2 regions of the Colwellia sp. BRX10-1 genome follow, and region 1 is predicted to be linked to the other one. Evidence: riboswitches for the same ligand, from Rfam matches in the RefSeq annotation. Region 1 holds a riboswitch; the other holds the start of a gene.
What was found. A riboswitch is a leader RNA that binds a small molecule or an ion and turns the genes downstream of it on or off. The one in region 1 is predicted to bind thiamine pyrophosphate.
Positions count from the first base shown of each region.

Region 1 (16,467 bases):
CAGTTTTACGGTTATCGTATTGTAAATTAATGCCCTTACCGGCAATGAGAATGAGATTACGCTGATAACCTGAAAAATCAGAAAAGACCCCATCTTCAACAACATTCGCCATACTCAAGCGCCAAATAAAGTCAGCTAAAGTACCGCCGTCATTAATCGCCAATTCAATAGTTTCACCTTGGCCATTTTTCCATGGGATAGTCTTAAAATGTTCAGGTGAAATAACTGTAAACATTAAGATTGCCCCAAGTGTTTCGCATGGAAACATAAGTGACTTTCAATAAAACTGGCGATGAAAAAGTAACTGTGATCATATCCCTGATGTTGGTTAAGTATTAGTGGGTAGTTATTACTCAGCGCCGCTGAAATCAATGATTCTGGCTGAAGTTGCTCTTGCAAAAAGTCATCGGCTAAACCTTGATCAACCAATGCCGGTATATGCTGTGTACTTGCTTTCATCAACACGCTTGCATCATGTTGCTGCCATAAAGCTTTATCATCACCTAAATAAGCGCTAAACGCTTTTTGTCCCCAAGGGCTATTAATTGGATTAGCTATGGGGCTAAAAGCAGATACCGAACAATATTTATCAGGATTTTTTAGCGCTATCGTTAACGCGCCATGCCCACCCATTGAATGACCACTGATTGATTTTTTACTCGATACAGGAAAGTTTTCTGCAATTAACGCTGGCAATTCATTAACAATATAATCATACATTTTATAATGAGTAGACCAAGGTTTCTCGGTGGCATTTATATAGAAACCCGCACCTAACCCTAGATCGTAAGACTGGTTTTCATCATCGGCAACATCATCCCCGCGCGGGCTGGTATCAGGACAAACAATGGCTATACCGAGTGCCGATGCCATGCGCTGTCCTCCTGATTTCTGTACAAAGTTTTCATCGGTACAGGTCAGTCCTGAAAGCCAATATAAAACCGGCACTGGTGAATGCTTGCTGGCACCCTCAGGTAAATAAATAGCGAAACGCATCGGACATTTTAGACTTTCAGCATGATGTTGAAAATGCTCTTGAACGCCACCAAACATTTTATTACTGCTAATTTTTTCTAACATGATCTTCAACCTTTTAGGTACTTACGAATGGTTAAAATGAATAACACTACGAATACTCTTACCTTCGTGCATTAATTCAAAGGCCTCATTAATTTTTTCTAACGACATGGTATGGGTAATAAAGTCGTTTAAAGCAAATTCACCGGCAAGATAGCGTTCAACATACTCAGGTAACTCACTACGACCTTTCACCCCACCAAAGGCAGTACCACGCCATACTCGACCAGTAACCAGTTGAAATGGGCGAGTTGAAATCTCTTGTCCTGCGCCAGCAACACCAATAATAATAGACTCACCCCAGCCTTTATGACAACACTCTAAGGCCGAACGCATCACATTAACATTACCGATACATTCAAAAGAGTAGTCAACACCACCATCGGTTAATTCAACAATAACGTCTTGAATAGGTTTATCGTAATCTTTGGGATTAATACAGTCTGTTGCACCCAGCTTTTTGGCTAACTCAAATTTACTTTCGTTGATATCAATCGCAATAATACGGCTTGCTTTCGCCATAGCAGCGCCAATAATAGCCGACAAACCAATACCACCTAAACCAAAAATAGCCACGGTATCACCTACTTCAACTTTCGCCGTATTCATGACTGCGCCCATGCCGGTAGTTACTCCGCAACCCAATAAACACACTTCTTCAAGCGGTGCTTTAGGGTTAACTTTCGCTAAAGATATTTCAGGTAAAACAGTATATTCAGAGAAAGTAGAACAGCCCATATAGTGAAATATAGCTTTGCCGTTTAATGAAAATCTCGAGGTGCCATCAGGCATTAAGCCTTTACCTTGGGTTTCGCGAATTTTTTGACACAGGTTGGTTTTACCCGATTTACAGAATTTACACTCACCACACTCAGGTGTGTATAAAGGAATGACATGATCGCCAACCGCAACACTGGTGACACCCTCACCTATTTGTTCAACAATTCCGCCACCTTCATGCCCTAAAATGACTGGAAATATTCCTTCAGGGTCTTCGCCTGAAAGCGTGAAAGCATCTGTATGACAAACGCCTGAAGCGATGATTTTAACGAGAACCTCGCCTTTTTTGGGAAGTTCTACATCAATTTCTTCAATTGTTAAGGGTTTATTTGGCCCCCAAGCAATTGCAGCTTTAGATTTGATGGTGTTTAGTTTTTGCGTAACTGCTGACATATGAATTGACCTGATTACATTCTTTAAAGACAATGATAGTGGATAAATATCAGGAATAACAGCCTATTGAAATGGATAAAATTATGTTAACCCGATTAATAAATTGGGCTTTACTATGATGGCGAGATATTCACCATAAGGATTTATCAAACCTTTTTGCAGTATGCTTTGTTATCGACTCCCTCTTAAAGGTTTTATAATTCACCCTTAAGGTCATTAAGCTTTAATAGCAGGTTTGGCGCTAAGAGTTCTTCGTTAATGGCCAGTAATAGCTCCTCGGCTTGTTCTTTATCACCGCCCAGCAACTTTATTTCGGCTAAGTACAATTTTGCATGAGAGGCTTTCACAACATCTAAAGCAATGTCAGCATGCTTAATTGCGGCTAAATAACTTTTTTCAGCCAATGAGAATTGTTCAGCGTGTTGTTGTGCTTGCGCTAAATTAAAATGTACTGTCGCTATTTGTTGTTCATTGCCATATTTATAACTCCAAGGAACGGTTGCATACCAGTGAGCAAGCGCTTCATCATACAATTCAAGTTGCCTAGCGACGTGCCCTAAATGACCAAAAAGATCCATCATAAACTGCGGATTATGACTGTTTTTATATTTTTCTTTTAAAGCATTAAGTGACTCATAGGCTTCAGGTAACTCACCAATAAACATTTGTAAGTTAGCAATTTCAATAAGTTTAATTGGAGATGGATAAACTTCATTCATTATTGCTAATTGTGCTTTTGCTTTATAAATATAACGCTTCCCTTCTACTAAGTCGCCATGACTAAGTAAACACTTAGCATAATACATATAAAGAGTGACTTGAAAAGGGATCGGTAGGTCTTCATCGTTTATCCAACGCTTTGTTTCTTGGTAAAGCTCATCACTGTGTTGCAAAATAAATAGCGAGGATAATTTGAATTGCATTAAGCTAAACCAGATGCGGCTTTTCGGCTGTACTTGGGTTAATTCAATATTAACTTTTTCTAGGCATGATGATGGCGAGCGCTGACATAGCTTTGCTGTGCTCTCACTTTTCATTGCATAACTTTTTGCAACCGGTAAGCAAAAAACCCACAATAATAGTGCTATAAGTCCAAGTAAATAAAGTTTTGAAGAGATAAAAAAATGTTTATTCATCGTTAGATATTGCCACTGATGTTATTAATTGCCAAGTGCCAGACTATAATTTATTAAAGATTATTGAACAAAAAATATCTTGGTGTTAAGCTCTGCGCGAAATCTTCACCTTAATTTAACCTAAAGTTAACCCAAATAAAATAAAGGATTTATTATGTTTAAGAAAACCGCTATTGCACTCACTCTTTTCAGTCTTTCCCTAACAGCCGTAGCTGCTGATTGGCAAGTGGGCGGTGGATTCGGTCAGTTATCTGATAGCTCTGATGGCGACGATATTTCTTTGAACTTTATCTATGGCTCAGTGGCATATAAAATTGAAAATTCAGCGAAAAATTTTTACTTGATGCCTGAACTTCGTCTCGGTTCTGGTGTTGGTGACGACTCACTTTACGGTGCTAAAATTGAAGTAGAAAGCTTACTCGCTTTGTCTTTGCGTGGTCAATACGACTTCAACAATCGCGCATATGTTTATGTGATGCCGTCTTATGCAAACTTAGACCTCAAAGCAAGCTACCGTGGCGAATCGGCGTCTGATGATTCATGGGAGTTTGGTTTCGGCGCTGGTGTTGGTTATAGCCTCAATAAAAAAGTGAGCGTTGAAGCCTCTTATGAAACGTATGACGGTACTAAATTACTTTCTGTTGGTTTTAAATACGCTTTTTAAGCGCAATATTTAACTGACCGTTGACGTATAAGGAGAGCAATAAGCTCTCCTTTTTAATTTTATACCGTTAACTTTTAAAACTAATGACCTAAAACACTGAGTGTCGAAATATAAAAGTTAGCATCAACGGCTATATTTGGATTTTCCTGCTCAAGTTCAACAGTAGTCCAAGTTGCTGTTGGTGCCAGCCACTGTGTTTTACCGGCAATAGTGACGCGTAACGGCATATCAAAACCCTTAACCACGTTACCCCAACGAATTTTCATCACTTTATCTTTGATAAAATATTCGAAAGTGGGAATACGTATATCACGTAAATATTGATCAAATACCTTACTTAAGTCGATACCTGATTGTGTGCTAATGTAGTTTTCAATATCTTGGGTAGTCACTGTTTGATGATAAAAAACTTTACCTAGTCCACGGAGTATTTCTCGCCATTTTCTATCATTATTAATCACTTGGCGAATGGTATGCAGCATATTGCCACCTTTATCGTACATATCACCAGAACCACCGCGATTAGCATTATATTCGCCAATAATAGGGGATTGATTACCAATATTCATCCGTTGACCACGAACGTATTCAAAGGCTTGCTCTTTAGTGAAATGATACTCTAAAAATAGACTTTCTGAGTAGTTAGTAAAGCTCTCATGGATCCACATATCAGCAACATCTTTATTGGTGATGTTATTGGCAAACCACTCGTGACCTGACTCATGAACAATAATAAAATCAAATAATAATCCTGGGCCAGTACTACTTCTATCACGCCCTAAATAACCATTTTGATAACCATTACCATAAGTCACCGAACTTTGATGCTCCATCCCCAAATATGGTGCTTCCACCAGTTTATAACTGTCTTCATAAAACGGATAAGGACCAAACCAATGCTCGAACGCTTCAATGGTTCGTTTTGCTTCTTTAAACTGTTTTCTTGCTTTCGCTAAGTTTTCCCGTAAAACATAGTAGTCCATATCAAGCTGACCTTTTTCACCTTGATACTTTTCACCAAAATGAACATAGTCACCAATGTTAATATTGACCCCATAATTATTAATAGGATTCACAACTTGCCAATGATAAATTTTTGTTTTATCAATTTTATTGTGTTCAACTTTAATTAATCGACCATTAGACACATCCATTAAATGTTCTGGCACTTCAACGCTGATTAACACACCATTGTTGGGCTCGTCGGCAGGATGATCTTTATTTGGCCACCAAATACTAGAGCCAATGCCTTGATTTGAAGTGGCAATAAAGTCGAGGCCATTACTGTCTTTCTTCCAAGTAATACCGCCATCCCATGGGGCGTTTTTTGCGGTAACGGGCTGTCCAGAGAAGTACATAGTTATCTTCTGCTCCGAGCCTATTTCTTGCTTACTGGCTGGGGTAATAAAATAAGAATAGCCATCTTGCTCTACTTCAAGCGCTTTACCATTTTGGTGTACTTTCTCAAGCTTCATTGGCGCCTGTAGTTCTATTTGTAAACGTTCACCTTTAGCTAACACCTTATAAGTCATGGTGTTTTCACCTGAAAAAAGCTTAGTTTCAGGGTCAACTTTTACATTAAGATGATAATGAATTAAATCCCACCACTTTCTTTCTGGTGTAATAGTACCCCGTAATTTTTCTTGGTGCGTTACTTTGCCACTTTCTTGTTGCCAATTACTCGCGCTAACATGCCCAGCAAAAACCATAGCGCAAACTAAGCCAGCAAGTGAAGTCGTTATCCGTTTTTTTATCATTGTTATTGTCCTAACACTCTCTCGTATACAATATACTAGCATTGTGTAATATAAATTGTGAACCCTAAAAAGGGTAAGATCTGTCAACGACTCACATCGTTATCTAAAAATTAATTATAACCAAATACAACATTATGATTGCGTATTTTGAAACTAATACGATAGAATCACCACAATTACTTGTCGGAGTGCTGAGATTATTTCTAAAGAAATATTCAAAGCTGAGATCGCGAAAGCGGGATCCGTAGAACCTGATCAGATTAATATCTGCGTAAGGGAACAAGGTAAAATAAAAGAGTTAAGGGATTAATTCGTCACTTTTTTATTTTTTCCTCACTCTACACTTCGTCTTTTTTATTCGTGCATTTATAACGAAATGCATATTATTAAAAGGCAAAAAAATGACCAAACCAGCTAACAAACTCACTCGCAGAGAACGTCGCGAACAAGCTGAAACATTCTTAAAAAACGTTTCTGATCAATCATTCCCAAATTCTAAAAAAGTTTATGTGCAAGGTAAAATTCACGATATCAAGGTAGGTATGCGCGAAATCACCTTGTCTGATACTTTATTAGCGGGTAATAAAGATAAGCCAACCTACGAAAAAAATGAACCTCTTTGCGTCTACGATACCTCAGGTTTTTATACCGATGAAAGTGTCGAGATAGACGTACACAAAGGTATTCCTCGCCTGCGTGAAAGTTGGATTGATAGTCGTGGTGATGTTGAGCTCTTAACATCAAATAGCTCTACTTATGCTCAACAACGTTTAGCTGACGATGGTGTTGACGCAATACGCTTTGAACACTTACCTAAAATGCGTGTCGCTAAAAAAGGTCAAAACGTTACCCAAATGCACTATGCTCGCCAAGGGATCATTACCCCTGAAATGGAATATATTGCCATTCGTGAAAATTTAAAACGTGAAGAGGTCAAAGATAAAACCTTACTACTACAACATAAAGGTCAGTCATTTGGCGCCAGTATTCCAGCGCAAATTACCGCAGAGTTTGTCCGTGATGAAGTCGCGCGTGGCCGAGCAATTATTCCGGTAAACATTAACCACCCAGAATGTGAGCCGATGATTATTGGTCGTAACTTTTTAATTAAAGTAAATGCCAATATTGGTAATTCGGCGGTGACCTCTTCCATTGAAGAAGAAGTAGAAAAACTGGTTTGGTCGACCAAGTGGGGCGCAGACACGGTAATGGATTTATCAACGGGTCGTAATATTCATGAAACCCGCGAATGGATCATGCGCAACTCGCCAGTGCCCATTGGTACGGTGCCTATCTATCAAGCGCTAGAAAAAGTAAATGGCGTGGCGGAAGATTTAACCTGGGAAATTTTCCGCGATACCCTTATCGAACAAGCCGAGCAAGGTGTTGATTATTTTACCATTCATGCCGGTGTATTATTACGCTATGTTCCAATGACCGCTAAGCGTGTCACCGGTATTGTCTCACGTGGTGGTTCAATTATGGCGAAGTGGTGCTTAGCGCATCATAAAGAAAATTTTTTATACACCCACTTTGAAGATATTTGTGAAATATTAAAGCAATACGATGTCTCGTTTTCACTCGGCGACGGTTTACGCCCGGGCTCGGTTGCTGATGCCAACGATGAAGCACAATTTGCCGAATTACATACCTTAGGCGAATTAACTAAAATTGCTTGGCAGCATGATGTACAAACGATTATTGAAGGCCCCGGGCATGTGCCACTGCATATGATCAAAGCAAATATGGACGAGCAACTTAAACATTGTGGTGAAGCACCTTTTTATACGTTAGGTCCGTTAACGACTGATATTGCACCGGGTTATGACCATATTACTTCGGGTATTGGCGCCGCTAATATTGGTTGGTACGGTTGTGCCATGCTTTGTTATGTTACTCCTAAAGAACATTTAGGCTTACCCAATAAAGAAGATGTTAAAGAAGGTTTAATGACCTATAAAATTGCAGCCCATGCCGGAGATTTAGCAAAAGGTCATCCGGGGGCGCAAATTCGCGATAATGCCATGAGCAAAGCGCGCTTTGAATTTCGTTGGTACGATCAATTTAATATCGGTTTAGACCCTGAAAGAGCCAAGGCTTATCACGATGAAACCTTGCCACAAGAATCGGGTAAAGTTGCCCACTTCTGCTCTATGTGTGGGCCAAAATTCTGTTCGATGAAAATATCTCAGGAAGTACGTGATTATGCCGCGGGTCTTGAAGCCAGCAATAAAATAGAAATACAGTTACTTGACGAAGTCATTGTTTTAGATGCAACGCCAACCGATATTGCACAAGGCATGGCTGAAAAGTCGGCGGAATTTAAAGCGACCGGTAGTGAAATTTACCATCAGGTGAAATAGTCAGCCGATGACTATTTCTCAGCAGTTCCCTAAACCTACTCAAATCTGTGCCAATATCGTTGTTATTGGCGCAGGATTAGTGGGTCGTTTAATGGCATTGTCTTTGGTTAATCAAGGTCATCAAGTGACTTTGGTTGATAAAGATAATAAACAGGGCCACCAAAGTGCCGCTTATGCTGCTGCCGGTTTATTAACGCCGCTAGGTGAAGCTATGCATAGCGATCGTAATATTGTTGAAATGGGCTTTGAGTCATTAGCGCTTTGGCCTGAGATTCTTGCTAAATTGGACAGTTACACTTATTTTCAACAAGCAGGCACCTTAATGGTTAGCCATGAACAAGACCAAGGCGATTATCAGCGTTTCATGGCTTATATCAAAAGTCATTATCCGCAACATCAGCTACAGCAACTGAATCGCCAACAAATACTTGCCCTTGAGCCTGAATTAGCTCATCGCTTTAATCATGGGTTGTTTTTACCTGAAGAAGGGCAAATAGGTAATCGTAAATTACTAAAAGCCCTGCAAAAGCAGCTAGAAAAAAGTAGCGTTACTTGGTTAGAAAGTGCACCTGTCGTTAACATTGAACAGCAAAAATCGAGCTGTTTAGTCACTTACCATGAGGATAGCCCACTAGGCAACAAAGGCAATAGGCAAACTAACACGTCAAAGCATATTATTGCTGCTGATTTAGCAATTGACTGTCGCGGTGCAGGCGCACGCAACAGTGCAGGCGAAAACACCGCAGCCCCCTTAAAAGATTTACGAGGAGTACGAGGTGAGATATTTCAGTTATTTGCCCCTGAAGTCAATATTACCCGGCCTATTCGTTTAATGCACCCTCGCTATCAATTATATATAGCCCCTAAAACTAACGGCTTTTATGTCGTGGGAGCAACTGAAATCGAAAGTGAAGACTGCGCGCCAATGACGGTACGTTCTTCAATGGAATTACTCAGCGCGGCTTATAGTGTCCATGCTGGATTTGCTGAAGCCAATATTCATCAACATATTAGCCAGTTAAGACCTGCTTTTAGTGATAACCAAGCTAAAATATCACTGCAAAATCGGCTTATCCAGGTCAATGGACTGTTTCGCCACGGCTACCTTATTGCGCCGGTTGTGTTAAAGCAGTTAGAGTTTACCGTTGCGCATTTTTTCGAGTGTCGCTCATTAACAGAATCTCCTTATCATAAGTGGTTAGCCATCAATGAATACTAAAGCAGCTATAACAACCTATTTTATCAATGGACAAGTAATCACCATTGCCAGTATAACCCCCAATATATCAATGGCATTACTGCATTATTTAACGCCAGAGCAGCAAAAACAAAGTTTTGCCGTAGCCCTTAATGGTGACTTTATTGGTAAAGCTGACTATCAAAAAACCACAATTAATCAAGAGGATAGTATAGATGTACTGTTTCCTATTCAGGGAGGTTAATGATGACATTTTCAACCGAACTAATGATATACGGACAAGCGGTTAATAGTCGTTTATTAATTGGTAGCGCACTTTATCCTTCGCCACAGATCATGAAAAAAGCGATATTAGCCAGTGGCTCAAAAATTGTCACCTTGTCGTTAAAACGCCAAAACCCTGCGCAACAGTCAGGCGCAAAAATTTGGCAGTATATTCAAGAGGTTGTTAAAGAGACTCAGGGATTTTTATTACCCAATACGGCGGGCTGTAAAACAGCTAAAGAAGCGGTAACCCTAGCAAAAATGAGCCGCGAAATTTTTCAAACGGATTGGATAAAATTGGAAGTTATCGGTGATGACTATAATTTACAACCAGACCCTATCGAGCTATTAAAGGCCAGTGAACAGTTGGTAAATGAGGGTTTTAAAGTGCTACCTTATTGCACCGACGATCTAGTGGTGTGTCAGCGTTTATATGACTTAGGTTGTCAGGTGATCATGCCTTGGGCATCGCCAATAGGCACAGGTAAGGGTCTAATGAACCCTTATAATTTAGCAACAATTCGTTCGCGGCTTCCAGATGCAACTCTCATTTTAGATGCGGGTATTGGTAAACCCTCAGATGCTTGTCTAGCTATGGAAATGGGTTACGACGCCGTATTATTAAATTCAGCAATTGCCTTGGCAGATAGTCCGGTACTGATGGCAAAAGCCTTCGCACAAGCCATTGTCGCTGGCGAGCAAGGATACATGGCGGGTGTAATGCAGCAACGACAAACCGCTCACCCATCAACCCCAACCCTAGATACACCTTTTTGGCATCAATAAGGCAGCTTTTTGGCGTCAATAAGGCAATAAGGCAATAAGGCAACAAGGATAAAGCTATGACAGAAAGTGTTAAAGAAAAACCGATTGTATGGACGATTTCTGGCAGCGATTGCTCTGGTGGTGCGGGCATTGCCGCCGATATAAAAACTGGTCATGCCTTGGGTGTTGAAGTTTGTCATTTGATCACCGCGAATACCGTACAAAACGCTAACCGCCTTGTCTCGATAAATCCGGTCGCTAGCGAGACATTACAACAACAAGCTAAGGTATTAATTAGTGATAAACCACCCAGTGTCATTAAGATTGGCTTAATAGCCAATCTTGAACAAGTCACATGGTTAACCGAATTATTAGCGGGCTTTAAAGCTAACTACCCAAAAATAAGTGTCGTTTTTGATCCCGTTGGCCAAGCGAGCGTCGGTGGTAGTTTTTCGACACTACAGCGAGAAGATTTAACCCTATTGCTCCGCTATATTGATGTTATTACCCCCAATCTGATGGAAGCGCAACAATTATCAAACTTATTGATACTTAACCCCGTTGAGCTGGCAATAAAAATTGCCGAATTAGGCGTCGCCAGCGTCATCGTAAAAGGTGGGCACAGTGCCGTGTTAGACAATGATGGTTTACAAGTCAGTGATGACTATTGTTTACATCACGTTGAGCAATCATCGATAAGTTATCAACTCTCTTCACCACGAATAAATACTTCTTACAGTCATGGTGGTGGATGCTCCTTTGCTAGCGCATTAGCGGCTTTTTTAGCACACGGCTATTTATTACGTGATGCCTTTACCTTAACCAAAGCATTTATTAATCAGGGTTTAGCTAAATCGGTAACTGCTAGCATGAAAAAAACCGATTATTATGGTGCATTTGAACAAACCCATTGGCCTAATAGTGCTGACTTTTTCCCCAGAATATCATCCAACCTAGTCAAGAAATATCAGCAGTTACCGCCTTTTCCATCGTTGGCACTATCAGATAATAAGCTTGGGCTTTACCCTGTGGTTGACTCACTTTATTGGTTAAAACGTTTATTGCCATTAGGCTTAAACATTATTCAACTGCGGTTGAAAAATAAGACGGACATCGAGCTTGAAAAACTAATCATTGCAGCCATAGCCATTAGTCAGCCGTATAAAACGCGCTTGTTTATTAATGATTATTGGCAATTAGCAATAAAGCATCGCGCTTACGGTGTGCATATCGGCCAAGAAGATTTACAAAACGCTAATTTAACTAAGATTCATCAGTCAGGTTTACACTTAGGTATTAGTACTCATGGTTGTTATGAATTTTTATTAGCACAACAATTACAACCCTCTTATTTAGCGATTGGCGCTATATTTCCCACTAAAACTAAAAATATGAGCGGACAAATTCAAGGGGTAGATAACTTACAACAGCTATTGAAATTAGCCAGCAATATTCCGGTTGTAGCCATTGGCGGTATTAATCATCAACGAGCAGAACGTGTTTGGCAGACGGGTGTTGACAGTATAGCGGTTGTTACCGCGATCACTGAAAGTGAAAATGCTGAAATCGCAGTTAAACAATTCCAGCATATTATGCAGTAATTTTTCCCAGTAAAACCTAAGAAGCTATACTTGTATCAAGTTTTTTTTCTAAGCGTAGTGGTTGCCATTTCAGGTACGTAATTGAGCGCCATAACCATTCTAACGGGCCAAATCTAAAGAATTTCAACCATAGTGTACAAAAAACAACTTGGGCAAAAATCACCGCGACGACAATAAGCATTTGTTGTCCGCGGGCTATTTGGCCAAACATACCACCAGCATAGCCATAAAATATTGTCGTTAAGATTATAGAATGACCGATGTAATTAGTAAGCGCCATTTTTCCTAACGGTGCCAACCATGAAAAACCTTTGATAAACCAAGCTTTGCTGGCTAATTTTACAAACAAGCCAATATAACCGGCACAGAGAACAAACTGCCCATAATAAAAAATAGTTTGTCCGCCCGCTCTCACTTCGATAGCACTTTTTGTCACTGGGTGTAGACTAATAAAAGTTCCAGCAATACTTAACAGTAGGCCAATGCTCAATCCGCCCCAGCACATAACACTGAAGAAACTTTGGTGTTGTTGTGGGTTTTTCATTCTGCCACTAGCGACTAACCAATAGCCCACCATGAAAAGAGGTAAACAAACAAAGAAGGCAAAGGTTGGCGTGTTACCTAAAGCTTCAACGGCGCTTTTAGCTCGGTACTTAGTCGCTTCAATATAGCTAGTTTGCGTAAAAGCTGCTGTTTCTTTTGCTTCATCTTGCGCACGGCTTTGTTTTCGTTCAAAACGTTGTTGAGCTTTATAAATAATAAGCTCTTCGTCGGTCATGCTATCTTCATCGACTTCTACAGCTTCTTCTTTTTCTTCTAATGCTTCAACATCACTATCGATGACTGCCGCACTCGCTGCTATTAAGGTACTTTCGTCTTCAATCTCGGTATCTTTACTAACCCATATTTCTTTTGGATTATCTTTTTCTTGTTGCAGTAAAACATTAAGCTGCTGATTAATGCTGACTTCCTGTTGCCAATCGTTGGTTATTACGGTGTTGTCACGGGTAACACCAAAATAAAGAGCGGCAAACATTGAAACCAATAACGGCATCAATAATAGTGAGAAACCCACTTTTGCAAACGTAGCGGGGGTATTAAATCGCGCTAATTTTTTAATGCGTAAAAGTAAAACAAACCCCAGTAAAAGCAAACCTCCTACCGCATAGTCGTGAATAATATCTCCACCCCAAAGAAAAATTAAATGCGCCATACCAAAAACAAATAATGCCAACATACGTCGGGTAAACCATGCGCCAAATTTACGATCTGCCTCTTGCGCCCTAACGAGCATGATGGCAAAACCCATACCAAAAAGTATTGAAAACAACTTATAAAATTTGCCTTCTACAAACACTTTAACTAACCAACTTGATGCCCAATCGAAGCCAGTAAGACTATAATCAAAGCTCAGTAATGCGCTAACAGGGCGATTAAACCATTCGATATTCATCATAATAATGCCAATTAAGGCAAAACCACGAAGTAAGTCCATTACTTGAATACGATTAGAGTTTGTGAGCGGTGTTAGCTCTTTATTAGTGCCGGGGAATTCATTTTCCATAGGTTTTTCCACTGTATTATTATAATGAGTTAATATTGTTTGCATGCTTAATAGCATGAGTCATGCCAATTCGTTACCTATTGGTTTTTAACGAGTTGTATGAACTTTATTATTATAGTTATTAATAAATAGACAACAAATTGTAACTTTAGACCAAATTTACGGCTTTTCCTTAACGCTATCGCCAACAGTGTATTGAACAAAGTTAAGGGGGTATCTCTTGTTCTTATTGCGACAATTCAATTTTAGGTTGCCACTTATGCCAATCGTCATCAACATCTCGTGCTAACTTAAATAGTTGTCCTTGCTCTGCTGGCTGAAAAGTTTCATTAACGTCAACTTCAGGTGTCGCAAAAGCTATACCACCGGCAAGCAGTGTTTCTATAGATTCTGAGTCTATATTGATCCCTGAAAAAAGCCCCGCATCAATACGAATACCGCTGGTATTCCAAAACCGACTGCTTTGACTTACTAAAGGCGCATAACGCGGATAAATATTAATATAGATATTAACGGTGTCGGCAGTAGGTGATAAGTCGACACCAATTACCCGACCAACTTTAACTTGTCGATAGAGCACAGGATTGCCAGTTCTTACTGAACCTAAGTTTTTTGCACTTAATGAAAGATTTAACCCTGAAGGAAGCGTCGTTGTTACAGGCATAATGGCTTTGGCCTCAAAGCGATGACTTATTTCTCCCTTACCTGGCATTAATCCAATAAAGCCCCCCTCTAGAATAGCGCCAACATTTACTGAGCCCACAAGAGCAAGCTCTGGTTTAGCAAACCAAAATTTTGAGTCTGCAACCGCGAACTTTCGGCCACTGTCATTTAGAAAAGCATAAACGGTTGCGCCAAATCCTTGCTGATCAAATTTGATCCGAGAAACTAAGCCAACTTGTTGATCTTGATATTTTATTTTTAAATTATTTTTCAAGCCCTCTACATCACTAAAATGAATTTCTATGGCAACGCCCGCTAATTTTGCATACTCAACATTATCAAATAAGGTAAATTTCTCTCCCTCTTCAACGGTGTCTTGCTCAGGCTTTATTTCTGGGTTTATAAAACTGATCCCCCCCTTTAATATCGCATCAGCAGATTCTGTTTTAACAATAAAATTCCCTAGACCACCGCTTATAGTTACACCACTGGCGTTGTAGAAACGGGTAAAATTAGAAATTAAATGTCGGTATTCTTCATCAACGGTAATATTTATTTCAACGTTATTACCTGTAGTATCGAGAGAAACATTATCCACTTGTCCTACAGCTATGCCTCTAAAGCTAATCGGACTGCCTGGATTAACGACATTCCCTTGCTCTGATTTTAGCGAAAGTTGTAGTCCTTGTGATGATAAGTGTTTTGCCGGTGGTAAGTCAGTGACAATAAAATCATGGGCTTTTTCACCTTCTCCAACGTTAACGCTGATATACGCCCCGCCAAATAAAGCATCGGTATTTGTCATTCCTGACAAGGATAAGTCGGCATTAACGAGCCAAAACTGACTGTTTTCTCGGAGAATATATTCGTAATCAGTTAAGACCCCAACCTGAAGGGTAACTTGGTCTTGCTGGCGAATGACTTTATGAACAGAACCAATTTCTTCACCTCTTAGCATGATACGGGTTTTGTTACTTAAACCATGGGCACTATTCGTATAAAGGTTAAATGTTGAACGTTGTTTAGCCACGTTTTTATCAATAAACAGCTGAAAGCTATCACCATTCTTAGGTGCTGATTTTTCATTATTATCACCTAAGTCAAAAGCAATACCGCCCGCTAACATCGACTGAATAGATTGTGCTTGTATATCAAAATTTTGTAAGCCACCTGAAATATGCAAACCACTGGCGTTCCAAAAGTGACTATCACTAGAAACAAAGCTTTTGTATTTAGGTTCAATGAAAATGTGTACTAAAAATTCATTAGGGCCAATATTTTCAATTGCCTGAATAGTACCTACTTTCTGCTGTTTATAATAAATATTAGAGCTTGTGGTTAAAGAGCCAACATCTTGTGCTTTTAACACTAAATGTAACCCAGGCTCACTATATTGGTAGGCAGGCTCTTGATTATATACGTTAAATTTATTTAACGGTTTACCATCAACTGATGGACGAATACCAATGTGAGCGCCTAGCATTAATGTATGTAAATTTGTAACGCCGCCTAAGTCCAGATTTGGCGCTATAACAAAAAACTGCGAACCACTGGTTAAATAGGGAATGATACGAGGATTGATAATAGCACTGGCTTCGATGATCCTTTCTTCGGGATCAATACGAGTAAAGTCGGTAATCTTTCCTAATGTTAACCCTTGATACATAATCGCTGCATCGCGATCTATACCTGAATTCCAGTTTAACATTAACTGAATTTCATGGCCCATATTGGCGGTTTCATAATCAGAATATAAGGTGAAATTTTGGCCGTTGATAGCTGGTCCCATAACAGCTTCATAATCAGAGTTTCCAAAAGCCACACCTCCAGCAACAACAGATGCCAGTGAATCGGTATGAACAGTAACACCACTAGTTAATGAGCCTGATACTGTTACGCCACTGGTATTCCAAAAACGCGAGTTTTCTTTTACTAAGTTAGCGTACTCAGGTTCAATAAAAAGGTTAATATTGATCAGATCAGAAGTTGCCTCATAGTTAAATCCAGCGACATAACCGACGGTAATTTGTTTAAATAAAACCGGCGATTTCTTGCCTAATGAACCCAAAGTTTTTGTAGTTAATGATACATGTAAACCTGGCGTTGCTTGATCTAATACCGGTTCTTCACTTAAGGCAATAAAGTGACTCCTTGCTTTACCTTCTTCTTCTATATCAGGTATCACATTTATGTAACTCCCTGATAACAAAGTGTCTAATCCGGTAATACCTTGAAATGAAAC
Region 1 is NZ_JACGWC010000002.1:185,673-202,139, forward strand. Features, by position in the region: gene H4J75_RS03280 (HutD family protein) at 1-235, opposite strand, end outside; gene fghA (S-formylglutathione hydrolase) at 235-1,080, opposite strand; gene H4J75_RS03290 (S-(hydroxymethyl)glutathione dehydrogenase/class III alcohol dehydrogenase) at 1,102-2,250, opposite strand; gene H4J75_RS03295 (tetratricopeptide repeat protein) at 2,445-3,386, opposite strand; gene H4J75_RS03300 (outer membrane beta-barrel protein) at 3,541-4,050, shown strand; gene H4J75_RS03305 (M1 family metallopeptidase) at 4,131-5,807, opposite strand; TPP riboswitch at 5,982-6,103, shown strand; gene thiC (phosphomethylpyrimidine synthase ThiC) at 6,209-8,170, shown strand; gene H4J75_RS03315 (FAD-dependent oxidoreductase) at 8,178-9,389, shown strand; gene thiS (sulfur carrier protein ThiS) at 9,379-9,612, shown strand; gene H4J75_RS03325 (thiazole synthase) at 9,615-10,418, shown strand; gene thiE (thiamine phosphate synthase) at 10,475-11,998, shown strand; gene H4J75_RS03335 (DUF418 domain-containing protein) at 12,015-13,562, opposite strand; gene H4J75_RS03340 (PqiB family protein) at 13,789-16,467, opposite strand, start outside.

Region 2 (16,467 bases), on a different contig from region 1:
CGCATTACACGATCGTGAGCGAACAGGCGACCAAAAAGCCTGAAGTACGTGAATTCTTTTCATTTTACTGTCCGCATTGTTTCAAATTTTCACCTTTCATGACTAGCGTTAAAAAGCAGTTACCAGCAGGGGTTAAATTTGAATTCAATCACGTTGATTTTTTGCGTGGCGCTTCTCAAGTTATGCAGGAAACGTTAAGTAAAGCGGTAGTTGTTGCCGAGCAAATGGACATGGAAAGTAAGCTAATGGGCGCACTTTTTAATTATATTCATGTGCAGCGCGCAGTTTTTACTTCTGAAAAAGATATTCGTAATGTTTTTGTTTTGAATGGCGCTGACGGCGAAAAGTTTGACAAATTAATGAAAAGCTTTGGTGTAAATAGCCAAGTAAAACAAATGAAGAAAAAGCAAACCTACTACGCAAAAAGTGGTGGTTTAACTGGTGTGCCAGCCGTTATTGTTAATGGCCGCTACAAAATTGAAAATGCAGGTTTAGACAAAAACAACTTTGAAGCTGACTATAATAACTTAGTGAAGTACTTGTTAACACTCAACTAAATGACCGTTAGCAAGACAATAAAAAAGGAGCTAAATAGCTCCTTTTTTATTGTGTTTTTTTTCTTTTTTATACAATAAATAGCCAAAAATTAACGCAACAACCAGTAAAGATAAACTCAGTAATATTTGCTGTTCCTCACCAACTTTAATACCTGCACCCAGTAATGAAAATATCAACATCTGTGGAATAAAGCCAACACAAGTGCCTGTAACATAGGGGATAAACTTTACCTTAGCCATGCCTGCCAATATGTTGGTTAAAAAGTTTGAGCCCGCAGGTAACAAACGAATAACTAGAGCTTTGCTGAAGGTGTCCGTTGAGAAAAAAGCAGACAGCACCATTACTTTGTCGGGGTAAGCGTCAAGCACCCTTTGTCTAAAAAAGGTTTTTGCGATAAATAACGTTAGCATGCAACCGAGTGTTGCCGCTAAAGTGGCCAGCAGCGTCCCATAAACAATGCCAAAGATGTAACCACAAGAAAAAGCAGCGACTTGCCTGGGTAAACCGATACTGGTCAGTAATGCCAATAGGCTTAAAACCATTAACACCCCCAGATACCCTTGAGGAATAAACTGGTCAAGTAGTGGCTGTAGGTTGTTGTTTTTCAATACATCTAAAGAAAATAACACGCTAAAAAGAATGGCAATACTAATTAATGTGGTCATTAAAAAAAGTGTTTTAGTTTGTTTGCTCAGCATCTCTATCCATATTAAACAATCATATCTGATAAAATTTTCGCTTTAGCTAAACTAAACTCATCATCGGTTAAAAAACCCTGTTGCTTTAAATCAACAAGCTTGTCTAGCGCACTTATTAATTCGGAGTCATGAACAACGATGTCGTGCAATACCGCTGCGGTTTGCTTACTAGGTAGCGGTTCTTCTATTACGGATGCATCAATGCTTTCAGGCTCGGCCTTATTTTTCTTAAAAACTTTTTTTATCGCGCTCTTAGCTATGGCTACTTTCAGTGGTCGTGGCGTTGTTGCTTCTGGATTCAGCTGGCTGGCAATAAACCAACTCCAATCAATTAATGACTCTAAAATATCAAAATATTTAGCTTTGGTTAGACGCTGGTTACCTTTTCTAAAATATAAGCATACAACATATGTTTTAGCGTTTTTATCGGTTAAATAAAGCAGGACTTGTCGAGTTTCATCATTAATAAGCTTATGGCGATGCGCTTGATTAAATGACAAGCGCAGTTTGTTCTCGCATTGCTCATTGTAACCATGGTCAATATCCTCATTAATAATACTGACGTTGCTATCGTTTACCCAAATTTCACTTTTAACAATATCGGCAATAGCCAATTGACTGTCTATTTCTGACTGATGGCGCTTGTAAAATGATACGGTTGTTTGGCTAGTATCGAGTTCAAAGCGTGCAAACATACCTCTTAATTTTGCTTTTTGATTGACCGTTTTTAGTCGTAATCGATAAAACACCACCGCAACCACTAATATAAACAGGGTAAGCAGTAGTTTGCCATAAGCGCTATTGTTGAGTGGCGACGATTGTTCATCACTTTTATTCTCCACCTGAATACGCTTACTATTGTCACTTTTTAACGGGATAGCCTTTACCGATAATAATTGTTTATTGGTTAAATCTAACAGTAAGGGTTCGCCGTTGTGATCAAAGAGTAATGACACTTTATTTTTTGGAGAAAGCTCATCACGACTAAAAGACAAAATAGGTAATGCAGCAGCGCCACTTTGAGCTTCACTATTTGCCATCGTGGTATTCAATTGGGCAAGTTGCCAATTTTTTGTATCATTAATAAGATATAAGACACTACCCACAGACGCTTCTAAGTTTCGCCCATAATAAGGAAAAATATTTTCATCAGTCCCTTGAGTAGATTTAAGTGGAAAAACAAGGTTGTTTTGGTAAGAGTCTCGCCAGTCAGCTCCTTTATCAGCAACAACAACTTGGTGACCGCCATCGTAGTCATGTTCTACGAGTAATGCGCCATAATGTTTTTTTGACCACGAAAAAGAACTAATGCTTTGAGCGCCTAAAATAAAGATCTCATTGTTAACGTCGTTTGTTTTCATAAAAGGGTTACTACTTGGCACCCTATAATTTCTTAAGCCAAATTTCTCAGGATTAATGCGTAACACAACACCAGAATACAAAGCGCCTTCGCTAGCGTTGGCTAAGCTAGCGTTACTGTCAGATAAAGCAACAAGCATTAAGCCATAATCATCGTGCCATACTTTATTATATGGATTAAAGGCAATTTTCTGTATTTGATGTGTGGCAGTTGGCACAGCAATTCTCAGCACTTCTCTGCGTTGCTGCACATCAATTTTAATTGCCGCTGTATTGTCGTATTGCCACTGCGTTATCACAGCGTCAAATGGCAATGCAACCGGATCGGCTAACAGCGTTAATCGCGCAACATTATTATTTGTTTTAGCGGGCTCAATATGTGCAGTAAAAAAGTTTTGGAAGCCAGTTTTATCTGCTAACGAAAAACTGGGGTGTAACGTTAGCGCGGTTAATTTAACTTGTTTATCGGTAGTATGATTATTTAAAGGTAAGCTTGCTAAAAAAGTGAGCTTGGCATTATTAAGTAAAGACAATTCGCCAGCAGCGTCTGCAATTAAGTATTGTTGCTTATTCTCATTATTAACAGGTAATGCAATAACGGTTGTTTTATTGGTTGAACTTAGGCTAGGCAGCTGCGCTAAAACTTCGAGTCGAACTTCTTCAGCAATCGCTGTTAAGGGCGTTAATAGGCAGTAAAAAGCCAGCAACATTGGAAGTGATCGCGTAGTTATTTTTTTTATATAATGAAAAACGTCCATATTTTGCCAACAATCCTAATTTTATAAAATTATAGGTAATCCATTTTAATGTTTCAATAAAATGACTTGGTGTGAATCAATAAATTGTGATTTTTTACTATCATTGAGATAGCTTAATCTTCCGTCGACAACTAATTGGTCGCCTAGCTCGGCCTTATCTTTAATATAATGTGCTTGTTTTCCCCAGATATGTACCGAACGTTCGATAGAAATATTTTGGGTTTGCTGTGTTATAGGCGAATACACTAAATTATTAACGGTTAAGTTAAGCGCGACTAATTCTTTATTATTCTCGGTTAGTACTAAATTAATATCGCTGCTTATTTCACCACTCATATGCACTTGGTTTATTGATTGGGCGTAACCCTTTGCAAATGTTTGTGCATAAGTGGCGTGTAATATTTCACGGTTAGCTTTTTTACTATTAAGTAAATAGCCTTGCACTAAAATAACATCACCCTTTTGCGAGTGAATAAGTGAACGATCAACAATATCACCAATAACTTTAACCGTATGATAACTCGTCCATTCTTTAAACTGTTGGCTCGTTTTGTCAAACCATCTGCTATGGGTCGCTAATACTAACTCAGCTACAGCAAGGACCGGGTTTGCTTGATAACGAATATCAGGCTTAGCAACTAAATTTCCTAATAAGGTTACTGAACATAAATGATTTTGGCTTAGATGATTTGTCATGGCAATTTAATAAAAAAAACTATAGTGCTAATTTACTGAAAATCATCAGATTAAGCAAATACATGACATTAAATAACCATAATTTTTCTGTACTTTGATGATAAAATTGTTAGTATGCCGAACAAACCAAGGGGTGCAATAAAAAGCTGTTGTTAATAGGCTTTTGTATTGCTGAGAATTTTTACCCTTAATACCTGAAACGGATAATGCCGGCGTAGGAATGGTTAATATGTTGAATACTTATCGTAAACACTTTGTGTAAGTGCTTACTTACGGTGTATTTTCCTTATTGCTCTTTTTTGCTTGCATGCCATAAAAAGAGCCCAGTATGAATTTTATAAAATCTCCTATTTCAATTGCGGTAACTACGACTTTATTGACTTTTGCTAGCGTCACGCAGGCAAATGAATCAACTGATATTGAGCGTATAACCGTCACTTCCAGTTTTAATAAGCAATCTTTAGCGCAAGCCCCTACTAGTATTGCAATCATCGACCAACAAAAAATAGCTGAGCAGGGCATTCAACATTTTGAAGAAGTTATTAATGGTGTCGCCAACTTAAATTTCTCTGGTGGAACATCTCGTCCGAAATATTTACAAATTAGAGGCGTCGGTGAACGCTCTGAATACCGCGGTGCGCCAAACTCATCAGTGGGTTTCATTGTCGACGATATCGATTTGTCAGGCTTGGGCATGGCAGCTTCTATGTACGATATTCAACAAGTTGAAGTCTTAAGAGGTCCACAAGGTACACGTTTTGGTGCCAATGCACTCGCGGGTTTAATTTACATAAAATCAAAAGACGCAACAGAATTACCCGAGCATGGTTTTAAAGTAACGTTAGGCAATGACGACTTAATTAATGTTGCCGGTTATAGCTCTGGTGCTGTCACTGAAGACTTAAATTACCGCATATCATTAGAGCAACATCAACAAAACGGTTATCGCGACAATCTTTATCTAAATAGAGATGATACTAATGGCATTGACGAGTTTTCTGGAAAGTTCAAATTGCAATATACGGCAACAGAAGATTTAAGTGTTGATTTTACTTATATATTTGCGGATAACGATAATAGTTTCGATCCTTGGACATTAGATAACAACGGCTTTAATACGATCACGGACAACCCAGGTGTTGATAATCAAAAATCGCATGGCGGGGCACTAAAATTTAGTTTTGAAGGTTTGTCATTCGCAAAATTCGAAGCGATAAGTAGCTATACCACGACAGAACATCAGCACGCTTATGATGGTGATTGGGCAAACGCAGATTATTGGGCAAGTAAAAGTTGTGATGGTGCGCCATGTGAATACAGTTACCTGTGGGATAAACGCGCCGATAGAGATGTTTGGTCACAAGAGTTTCGCTTATCATCAAATGACGCATCAAGAATTTTTGACAATACAACTGCTTGGCTAGTGGGTACTTACATTAGCAAAATGAATGAAGATAACGACCTTGACTCTTTTTATAATGGTTGGGAAGACGAAGTACTCGACTCTACATACTCAGCTAATAATTATGCAATTTTCACCCAGTTAGACAGTGCTCTTAACTATGGCCATGAGTTATCAGTAGGTTTGCGCGTTGAAAAACGTTCAACCGATTATAGCGATAGTGCTGGCGATGAGTTTGACCCGTCTGAAACCATGTGGGGCGGACACATCGCCTTGAGTAAGATCATTAACAATGAGCATTCTGCCTATGTTCGTGTCGCGCGTGGCTACAAAGCGGGTGGTTTTAATATGGATTTACCCGAGCAATTAATCCAATTTAAAGAATTTGATACCGAAGTCTTAGTCAATTATGAATTAGGTCTGCAATCGAATATGCTAAATAATACCTTAGTCAGTCGACTAGCCTTATTCTATATGGACAGACAAGATCAACAAGTTAATGCTTCTCAACAGAACCCTGATAAGCCACAGCAATTTACCATTTACACGGCAAATGCCACCAGTTCAAGCAGTTACGGTTTGGAACTTGAGTTAACATACCAAGTTAATAATAATTTAACGATCGACTCGACAGTGGGCTACCTAAACGCAACATATGATGTTTATGGTTATTCTGACAAGTACGGTACAAACATTGACATTTCAGGACGCGATTTAGCACACGCACCAAGCTATACCTTCAGCCTTGGCTCTACGTATCGCAGCGATAATGGCGTTGTTTTCAATGTGAACTGGTCAGGAAAAGATGAATTTTTCTTCTCTGATAGCCATGACGAAAAAGCGTCAAGTTCAAACTTATTAAATGCGAAAGTTGCTTATGAGCTTGCTGATTGGTCTATTTCACTTTGGGCTAGAAATATTACCGATGAAAAAATCGCAACACGCGGCTTCTTCTTCGGTAACGAACCTGATTTAGATTGGGTAGCCAAAAAATATCAACGCTTTGGCGCACCAAGACAAATTGGTGTAACGTTTGATTATAACTTCTAAGGTTAAGCACTCTTTAGCTATCACGCGCTCATGCTGAACTGATATGCCGCCATGTTGAAGTAACATGGCGGCATGTTGGACTAACATGTCGTCATGCTGAAGTAGCATGCCGTAATACTGAAGTAAAACGCCGTTATGCTGAACTAACACGTCGTCATGCTGAATTTATTTCAGTATCTGTATTAGTGGCTTAAAGTAATGAGATCCTGAAACAAGTTCAGGATGACGGGGTGGGTCAGGATAACGGGATTTTTAGCTTGGCAGAGCCGTTGTTAAAAGCCGCCATGCCGTCATGCTGAAGTAAAACGCCGTTATGCTGAAGTAACATGTCGTCATGCTGAAGTAGCATGCCGTAATACTGAACTAACACGTCGTCATGCTGAATTTATTTCAGTATCTGTATTCGTGGCTTAAAGTAATGAGATCCTGAAACAAGTTCAGGATGACGGGGGGTGTTCAGGATGACGGGATTTTTAGCTTGGCAGAGCAGTTATTAAAAGCGCCTTGACGTTATGTTGAAGTAACATGTCGTCATGATGAACTAAAACGCCGTCATGCTGAATTTATTTCAGTATCTGTATTCGTGGCTTAAAGTAATGAGATCCTGAAACAAGTTCAGGATGACGGGGGGTGTTTAGGATGACGTTTTTTTAGCTTGGCAGAGCAGTTGTTAAAAACCGCCTTGCCGTTATGTTGAAGTAACATGTCGTCATGTTGAAGTAACATGTCGTCATGTTGAAGTAACACGTCGTCATGCTGAATTTATTTCAGTATCTGTATTCGTGGCTTAGAGTAATGAGATCCTGAAACAAGTTCAGGATGACGGGGGGTGTTCAGGATTACGGTTTTTTTTGTTCACTGGAAAAAGTGGCATACCATTAGGAAATAATATGAAAATATCTATAGAAATTAGTTTGTATCCTCTAGCTGAAGAAAAGTTTAAAACTGAAATTTGGGCATTCATTAAGCGCCTTCGAAATGTAGCGGGCTTAAATGTAGTGACTAATGGCATGAGTACACAAGTATTTGGAGACTATGACCTAGCTACCCGTCATGTTATGGCAGAAATAAAACATGTCCATCAAACCTTAAATGCTGCTGTTTTTGTGTGTAAGTTTATTGGTGGTGATCGCTCAGAAGTCGAAGCTGAAAGCTAATGGTTGAATCTTTATCAGCAACAGTTAATTATTTTGCGCATTTGCCTCTCTGGGAATTATTAGCGGTAATTTCAGCATTATTTTATGTGGTGTTAGCGGCAAAAGAAAATATTTGGTGTTGGCCTGCAGCGCTAGTGAGTACCATTATTTATAGCGTTATTTTTTATGATGTTTATTTATGGATGGACGCCTTATTGCAGGTTTATTATTTAGCGATGGCCATCTTTGGCTGGTATTGCTGGCGTCATGTTTCTTCGTCGCAAAATAACGCAACAAATAATAGTCATACAGGCACAGTATTGGCTATTCAAAGCTGGCCGCTATTCTTTCATATCAAAATAGTGGTCTTACTAACTGCTTGCTCTTTAGTTATTGGCTGGCTAATGGACAATTACACGCCAACACACTTTCCTTATTTAGATTCTGCAACTACGGTATTTGCGGTGTTTGCGACCTATTTAGTCACTAAAAAGGTTTTAGAGAATTGGTTGTACTGGATAGTCATCGATTTTGTTTCCATTTATCTCTATTTAGAAAAAGGTTTACAACCTACCGCTGTGTTATTTGGCTTATATGTAGTAATGGCTATGGTCGGTTATGCAATTTGGTATAGTAAATATCAAAAAAGTCATCAACAAGCAGCAGGCAATATAGCCTCGGCTACTGAGTAGTTGAGTGGTGGCTTTAATCAATCAAAAAAGTAACAGCAGCGGTGAAGAGATTAAAGCCTTATCTTGTTTTATTCATCGCGATTGTAAAATTGAGCGATTAACAGGGGGTGAAAGTCATCAATGTTTTAAAGTGACGGTTAACAAAAACACTACTAAGCAAAATTTTTTTGTAAAGTCTTTCAATGGCCATCAACAAACAGCAAAAGCCGAGATTGCCAGTCACTTATTAGCAGCAGAAATCGGTGTAGCACCGGCTATCATTTATCATTCAGCATCATGGCTTGTTACCGACTTTATTACCGGTGATTCATTAAGCGATTTTTATAAGCAACAAACTGTCAGTGTAGCTAATAACAAAGTTACGGTGGCGATGTACTTAATGGTAAAAACTCATCAGCTAACGCTGCCAGAAAATCATCCGGTGTTAGCCATTGAAGAACTGCTTAACCACCAAGCCTCCAATAGTAAACTCTCGCAGTCTCAGCATATCGCGCTACAGAAAATAATCAGCGAAATAACACCTCCGCAAGCCAAGCATAATAACTTAGTACTTTGTCATGGTGATGTTAATTATGAAAACATTCGTGTAAGCGCTTTGTTTAATAATGAAAATCCGCAAAAGCATACTTGGTTAGTCGATTTCGAATGCAGTTGTTTAGCTGAAGCCGAATATGATCTCGCCATGTTTATCGCGATTAACGAATTCAGTGTTAACGATATAGATGCTCTGATACAAGACTATCAGCAATTTACCAATGCCACGATTGATGAAGAAAAAGTGCGTGCATATCTCGCTTGTTGTTATCTCATTAATGGCTTGTGGTACTTCGAGGCCGGCTATCAACATAAGCAAGCGCAAAAATTAATGGCTAAGGCACACCAGCAGTTTGTACTTTTTGACCAATTAGGCTTGTTAACAGAAAAAATAACATTATTATTTTAATCTGTACTATCTTTATTATCCTCAGTAATAGCTACTATTTATAAAGTAGCTCTATTGAATTTAGTTACTGGCTATTTAGTAGTTTATAACAACTTAATATCGTGAAGTTACTTTTGTATCACGGTGATTTATTTAAGTTATTGAACATCTGGCACCGTAATAAAAATGCAATAAAGGCTTAAGATTTTAATAATGCAAATCAGCCGTTAAATATTTATTTTATTGTTATTCTTTTTGTTGATCAGGCGTGATGTCGATGCTAATATTTACTACAAAGATCATTCTGTTGTTTATCTATATAACAAGGAATGTTAGGTTTTTTACTTTCAAATCAGGGATTAACAATGAATAAAATTATGCTTACAACAGTTGCTGCGGCAATTTCTTTGACTTTATCGGCATGTTACCAAGATGATGGTACTGTTCTTGCGCCAAACCAAGCGCCACCGGTTCCACCAACGCCTTCTACATTAGATGTATCAGGTTCTGGTATCAAAGGTGTATTAGCTAACGCTTTAGTTGAAGTTTTTGATAGCTCAGATGTAGACACTGCTCTAGCTAACACTCAAACAGATGAAAATGGTGATTACACACTTTCATTAACTGATGCTTCTGGTGAAGCAATCACAGGTACTTTTTTCGTACGCGTAAGTGCTGACGAAGATACTACAATGATTTGTGATGCTCCAGCTTGTGGTGACGTAGTTAGAGGTGGCGTTGTTCCTGCTTCACAATTAGTGGGCTTAGAACTTTCAACCATGAGCAATTCTGACGGTAGCGGTACAATCTCTGCTGAAGTTAACGCATTAACAACACTTGCAACTGAAACTATTTTAGCGGTAATTGAAGACGATGCAGATATCGACCTTTCTGACCCAGAAGTTTTTGAAGCGTTTCAAGTAGATGCTTCTCGAGTGATTGGTGCTACTTTAGGTTTAGATTTATCTGAAACTAACATTTTTGACGTTGTAATTGTTGATGCTTCTGTATCTGCAAATGTATCAACAGATGATATGATAGCAGCAACGTTAACGCTTATTAACGGTTCGCTTTCAGGTTTAGAGCCAGGCACTGATGAAACTCTTGCTGATGCAATTAAAACTTATATCGCTGCTGTTAAACTAGTTACTAAAGCGATTATTAATAACCCTAGTGCAGCATTAGATGCTGACTCAGTAGCGGCAATGGCAAGAATTAATGCTGTTCAAGCTAAAATTTCGCAAGCAATTAAAGATTTAGCATCAGTTATTGCAGGCGATACAGGTAATGCTGTCGGTATTGTAAATATTCCTGACGTAATCAATCCTGATGATATCGCAGCTTCTGTTGATCTAGATGACGACATTACTGGCGGTACAGGTGGTACTGGCGGTACAGGTGGTACTGGCGGTAACTAATCCCAGTAACTATTATCTGAATAAAAACCGATAGATTTATCTATCGGTTTTTTTTTGCCAGAAATGCTCAATAATAATGCTAAATATAGAAGAATAGATCAGTATAATCAGCTAAATATTTAATTGCAGAACAACCCCGCCACCGCCATAATCATTGCATGATAGCCATCTTTAATAATACCAGCATAGCGTTTGTTATAGTCGTGCTTTTACTCTTATTTAAGTCGTTTTAATTTAATTGTCTAAGTTAGCTTTAGTTTATTTATAGTTAGATTATTGCAAGCTAGTTATAACCTAAGTTATTTAGTTATTTCGCTATTTGATTTTGGTTTGATATAATTTTTTGTAAGATTTTGACATCAAAAATGTAAAATAGGGCATATATGAATAAGAATAAATTAACACATTTAAAAGCACTGGAAGCTGAATCAATTCAAATAATGCGTGAAGTTGCTGCTGAATTTGATAATCCTGTTATGTTGTATTCAATAGGGAAAGATTCTTCTGTTCTTTTGCATTTAGCACGTAAAGCTTTTTATCCGGGTAAAATTCCCTTCCCATTAATGCACGTTGATACGGATTGGAAATTCAAAGAAATGATTGAATTTCGTAATAATCTAGCAGAAAAGTATGACTTCGATTTAATCGTCCATAAAAACCCAGAAGGGCTTGCTATGGGTGTAGGTCCGTTTACTCACGGTAGTGCAAAACATACCGACATCATGAAAACACAAGGTTTGAAGCAAGCATTAGACATGCATGGTTTTGACGCCGCTTTTGGTGGTGCTCGTCGTGATGAAGAAAAGTCTCGTGCTAAAGAACGTGTTTATTCATTTCGCGATAAAAATCATCGTTGGGATCCTAAAAACCAACGTCCAGAGCTTTGGAATATCTATAACTCTAAAGTTGATCAAGGTGAAAGTATTCGTGTGTTCCCATTGTCTAATTGGACCGAGCTTGATATTTGGCAGTATATTTATCAAGAAGATATTGAAATGGTTCCACTTTATTTTGCAGCCAAAAGACCTGTTGTTAAGCGTGATGGCTCGTTAATCATGGTAGATGATGAACGCATGCCTCTAAATGAGGGCGAAGTGCCTGAAATGAAATCAGTACGTTTTAGAACGCTAGGTTGTTACCCACTTACCGGCGCTATTGAATCGACTGCAACAACATTGCCTGAAATTATTCAAGAAATGCTTTTAACAACCACTTCTGAGCGACAAGGTCGAGTCATTGATAATGATTCAGCCGGTTCAATGGAAAAGAAAAAAATGGAAGGGTACTTTTAATGAACACTGAACAAACATTATTGGCAACAGATATTGAAGGCTACTTAAAGCAGCATGAAAACAAAGATATGCTGCGTTTTATCACCTGTGGCAGTGTAGATGACGGAAAGTCGACATTAATAGGCCGCTTACTTTTTGATAGCAAAATGATTTTTGAAGATCAGATGGCTGCTATTGAAAAAGATTCTAAAAAGTTTAATACCACAGATGGTGATTTTGATTTAGCGTTACTCGTTGACGGTTTACAGTCTGAACGCGAACAGGGTATTACTATAGATGTTGCTTATCGTTACTTTGCTACCGAGCAACGTAAATTTATTATTGCCGATACTCCAGGCCATGAGCAGTACACACGTAATATGGCAACGGGTGCTTCTACATGTGACTTAGCCATTATATTAATTGATGCGCGTCATGGCGTGCAAGTGCAAACACGACGTCATTCATATATCTGTTCATTATTAGGTATTAAGCATGTGGTTATTGCTATTAATAAAATGGATGCAGTAGATTATGACCAAAAGACATACCAAAAAATTAAAAGTGATTACCGTGAATTTGCTAAATCATTAAATATTGAAGATGTTCGTTTTGTGCCTATTTCAGCTTTACGCGGCGATAACGTAGTCAATGAAAGCGAGCATATGCCTTGGTACCCGGGTTCACCTTTGCTTAAGTTATTGAATACCGTGCAAATTAGCGGTGAAAAAAATAGTGCTTTTCGTTTTCCTGTTCAATACGTTAACCGTCCTAATTTAGACTTTAGAGGATTTGCCGGCACGATCGCTTCAGGTGAAATTCGTGTTGGTGATACTATTGTTGCACTACCTTCAGGTAAGCAAAGTAAAATTAAGTCGATAGTAACTTTTGACGGCGAACTTGAAACGGCTTATGCCGATATGGCTGTAACGCTGACGCTTGAAGATGAGATAGATGTTAGTCGTGGTGACATGATCGTGCGACCGCATGAGCAACCCGCTTCTTCTAATACGTTTAGTGCAGATGTGGTGTGGATGGATGAAGCGGCACTACAAATAGACCGTGAATACATTATTAAAGTAGGCACTCATGCTACGTTTGGCTCTGTTGATAAAATAGAGTATAGCGTTAATGTTAATACCATGGAAAAGCAAGACGTACAGCATTTAGCGTTGAATGAAATAGGGCGTTGTAACTTTACGTTAAACGAACCTGTGCAGTTTGATGCTTATCAAGAGAACCGTCAAACAGGTGCTTTTATTATTATTGACCGTTTGACCAATGCAACAGTTGGCGCGGGCATGATAGCTTCACAACTGACACAATTGGAAAAAGGACAGCCTAAAAAGTACAGTGATTACGAACTTGAACTTAATGCGTTTGTTTGTAAGCACTTTCCTCATTGGGGAGCTAAAAACTTAGCTAAAAAGTAACGAGACTAAAAGATGTAAACTAAGGGCAATGAGGTCGTGTAAAAAACAGCTAGCAATATCTCAGTTTTTTACTCAGCCGCTTTGCTCTTAGTTATTATTTGTCTCTAATTTTTTCTTAAGATTAGCTGTTAAAAGTTAACAGGGTTTATATATTTGAATATAGATGCAGCGTTTGTACTATTAATTTTTATTAGTACAATTATAGGTTTATTAAAGTTTCAAAAGCAGCCTGGAAAGGTTTTTGGCTTTACTTTTATTGCCCTTATTATTAGCGGACAAGTTTCAAATGAAGCTGTGTTAGCCAGTATGTCTAATAAAGGCTTAATAACGCTTATTTTGTTAATACTGTGTTCTTTAGCGTTAGAAAAAACTCGCTTATTGCGTATACTCGCCAGCAAAGTTTTATTCTCAAGTTATGGCAAAACCTGGATCAGGCTTTTTAGTTTAACGGTTGTTTCTTCAGCCTTGTTAAATAATACCGCCGTTGTCTCTACCATGCTAGCGCCGATTCGAAACAACCCTTATCATTCTGCCAGTCGATTATTATTACCCTTGTCGTATGCGGCTATTTTTGGCGGTACGCTAACCTTAATTGGCACGTCTACTAACTTAATTGTTAACAGTTTAGTCTTAAATGCTGATCTACCTGCTTTAGGCTTTTTTGATTTTTTCCCGGTAGGTGTTTTTATCGTCATTACTTGTGGCTGTGCGCTGTGGTTTTTATCTAAATATCTCCCAGAAACAGATATTAATTCAACGCTAGAAAGTTCATATTTATTAGATGCTAAAGTAGAACTTAACTCGGCATTGATTGGCAAAACCGTAGAAGAAAACGCTTTAAGACATTTAGACTCTTTATTTTTAATTGAAATAATTCGCGCTGGGCAAACGATTACCCCTGTTTCTCCCGACCAAGTTATTAGTGCCAACGATAAGCTTATTTTTAATGGTGACGTTACTAAAGTAAACCAACTTAAGCAGTTTGATGGTTTAACTGTTTTTGCACACAAACAAGGCTTGTCTGATGACAACTTAACGGAAGTCTTTGTTCGTTCTGAAAGTGTACTCATTAATAAAACATTAAAAGGTGTTGGCTTTAGAGCTAAGTTTGATGCCGCTGTGGTAGCAATGAAAAGAGACGGGCAAGCCGTTACAGGTAAGCTTGGCGATGTTAGCATTCGTCCGGGTGATTACTTAGTGTTAGCAACTGGCCAAGATTTTAAAGCCAGAAATAATGTTGATAAAAACTTTATTGTTGTCAATGGCGTTGAGCCAGAATCAAAACTTACCGGTAAAAAAGAACCTTTTGTTATTATAAGTTTTTTCTTAACCGTAGCATTAAGTGCACTAGGGATTATTTCTTTATTCAAAGGAATGTTAGTGCTATTTTCTTTTTTCTTATTGTCGAATTGCTTGTCTAAAGATGAAGTGATTAGACGTTTTCCAATACAAATTTGGCTGATTATTTCTACGGCGCTAATGCTTGCCAGTGCGTTAATAAATAGTGGATTACTAACGTCTCTTGAAACCATTACTTCTTTGTCGGGCAGTATAACGCCGACCGTCGCCTTAATTATTATATTTTTATTAACGGTATTATTAACCGAGTTGGTCACTAATAATGCCGCAGCCGCGCTAATATTCCCAATAGCTTATAGTATAGCGTTGAACTATGGTGTAAATATTACTCCCTTTATTATGGCAGTAGCCTTTGGTGCCAGTGCTAGTTTTATTAGCCCATATGGGTATCAAACCAATTTAATGGTCTTTAGTGCCGGGCAATACCAGTTGATAGATTTTATAAAAATAGGTGTGCCCATTAGCGTTATATATTGCACTACTGCGATTTGTAGTATTTTATATTTCTTCCCTTTTTAGCTATTAATAGCGTCCAATGATAAATGTGAATTATGAAAAAAAGTAACCCAGCAAGTCCTTATATAGAAAAAAATAACACAGAAAAATCGTCAGATGTGGTTTGGCATCAACAAAGTGTCACTGCTGAACAAAAGTCTCAGTTAAAAGGTCATAAAGCGGTATTGCTATGGTATACCGGTCTAAGTGGTTCGGGTAAATCTACCGTTGCCAACGCAGTTGAGCAAAAGTTACTGGAACGTGGCTGTCACAGTTATTTACTTGATGGTGACAATGTTCGCCACGGTTTAAATAACGATTTAGGGTTCACTGACGAAGACCGTATTGAAAATATACGTAGGATAGGTGAAGTGGCTAAGTTATTTGTAGACGCAGGTTTGCTTGTTTCAACGGCCTTTATTTCTCCTTTTCAAAAAGACAGAGACCAAGCCAGAGCGTTACTCAAAGACGCGTTATTTTTAGAGGTATTTATTGATACGCCTTTAGATGTTTGCGAAAGCCGTGATCCTAAAGGTTTATATAAAAAAGCCAGAGCGGGTGAAATCGCTAATTTTACCGGGATAAGTTCGGCTTATGAAGCCCCTGAAACTGCTGAAATACATATCGAAACAGCGCATTTGTCTATTGAGCAATGTGCAGATTTAGTGATAGACGCTTTAATAAAAAAACAAATTATAAAATCATAGTTTTTGCCAATGGCTTTATCGAAAAGAAATAATTGTAAAGACTAAAAATAAAGGATTTATCTGTGAATTATGACGTATTTAATGGCGATGCCGACGGTATTATCGCCTTGCTGCAATTGCAATTAGCCAATCCAACAGTAAGTGTCAAAATTACCGGCGTTAAACGTGATATTGCTTTACTGCAACAGGTCGTTGAGATAACAAATGCTCAAAGCAATAGTAGAGACGATAGTGTTATTCGCGTTTTAGATATTTCAATGGAAAAAAATAAAGACGCATTGAATACCTTATTAGCTGAAGGCGGCAATGTAACCTATATCGATCATCACCGTGCGGGTGACATTCCGGAACATGTAAATTTACAAACGCATATTGATTTAGATGCAAATACTTGTACGGCTTTAATCGTTGATAAGATTTTAGCTGGGAAGTTTCATCATTGGGCAATTTGTGCCGCTTTTGGGGATAATCTTATTGCTAAAGCGACTAAGTTGGCCAAATTAGCGGGTTTAA
Region 2 is NZ_JACGWC010000003.1:122,508-138,974, forward strand. Features, by position in the region: gene H4J75_RS04450 (thiol:disulfide interchange protein DsbA/DsbL) at 1-557, shown strand, start outside; gene H4J75_RS04455 (TVP38/TMEM64 family protein) at 588-1,256, opposite strand; gene H4J75_RS04460 (SHOCT domain-containing protein) at 1,268-3,373, opposite strand; gene H4J75_RS04465 (single-stranded DNA-binding protein) at 3,419-4,069, opposite strand; TPP riboswitch at 4,189-4,307, shown strand; gene H4J75_RS04470 (TonB-dependent receptor) at 4,398-6,521, shown strand; gene H4J75_RS04475 (hypothetical protein) at 7,412-7,678, shown strand; gene pnuC (nicotinamide riboside transporter PnuC) at 7,678-8,349, shown strand; gene H4J75_RS04485 (phosphotransferase) at 8,357-9,292, shown strand; gene H4J75_RS04490 (hypothetical protein) at 9,637-10,689, shown strand; gene cysD (sulfate adenylyltransferase subunit CysD) at 11,073-11,981, shown strand; gene cysN (sulfate adenylyltransferase subunit CysN) at 11,981-13,393, shown strand; gene H4J75_RS04505 (SLC13 family permease) at 13,547-15,271, shown strand; gene cysC (adenylyl-sulfate kinase) at 15,304-15,954, shown strand; gene H4J75_RS04515 (DHHA1 domain-containing protein) at 16,017-16,467, shown strand, end outside.
Region 2: linked by a shared signal. The riboswitch ahead of H4J75_RS04470 (TonB-dependent receptor) and the one ahead of thiC (phosphomethylpyrimidine synthase ThiC) in region 1 are both predicted to bind thiamine pyrophosphate.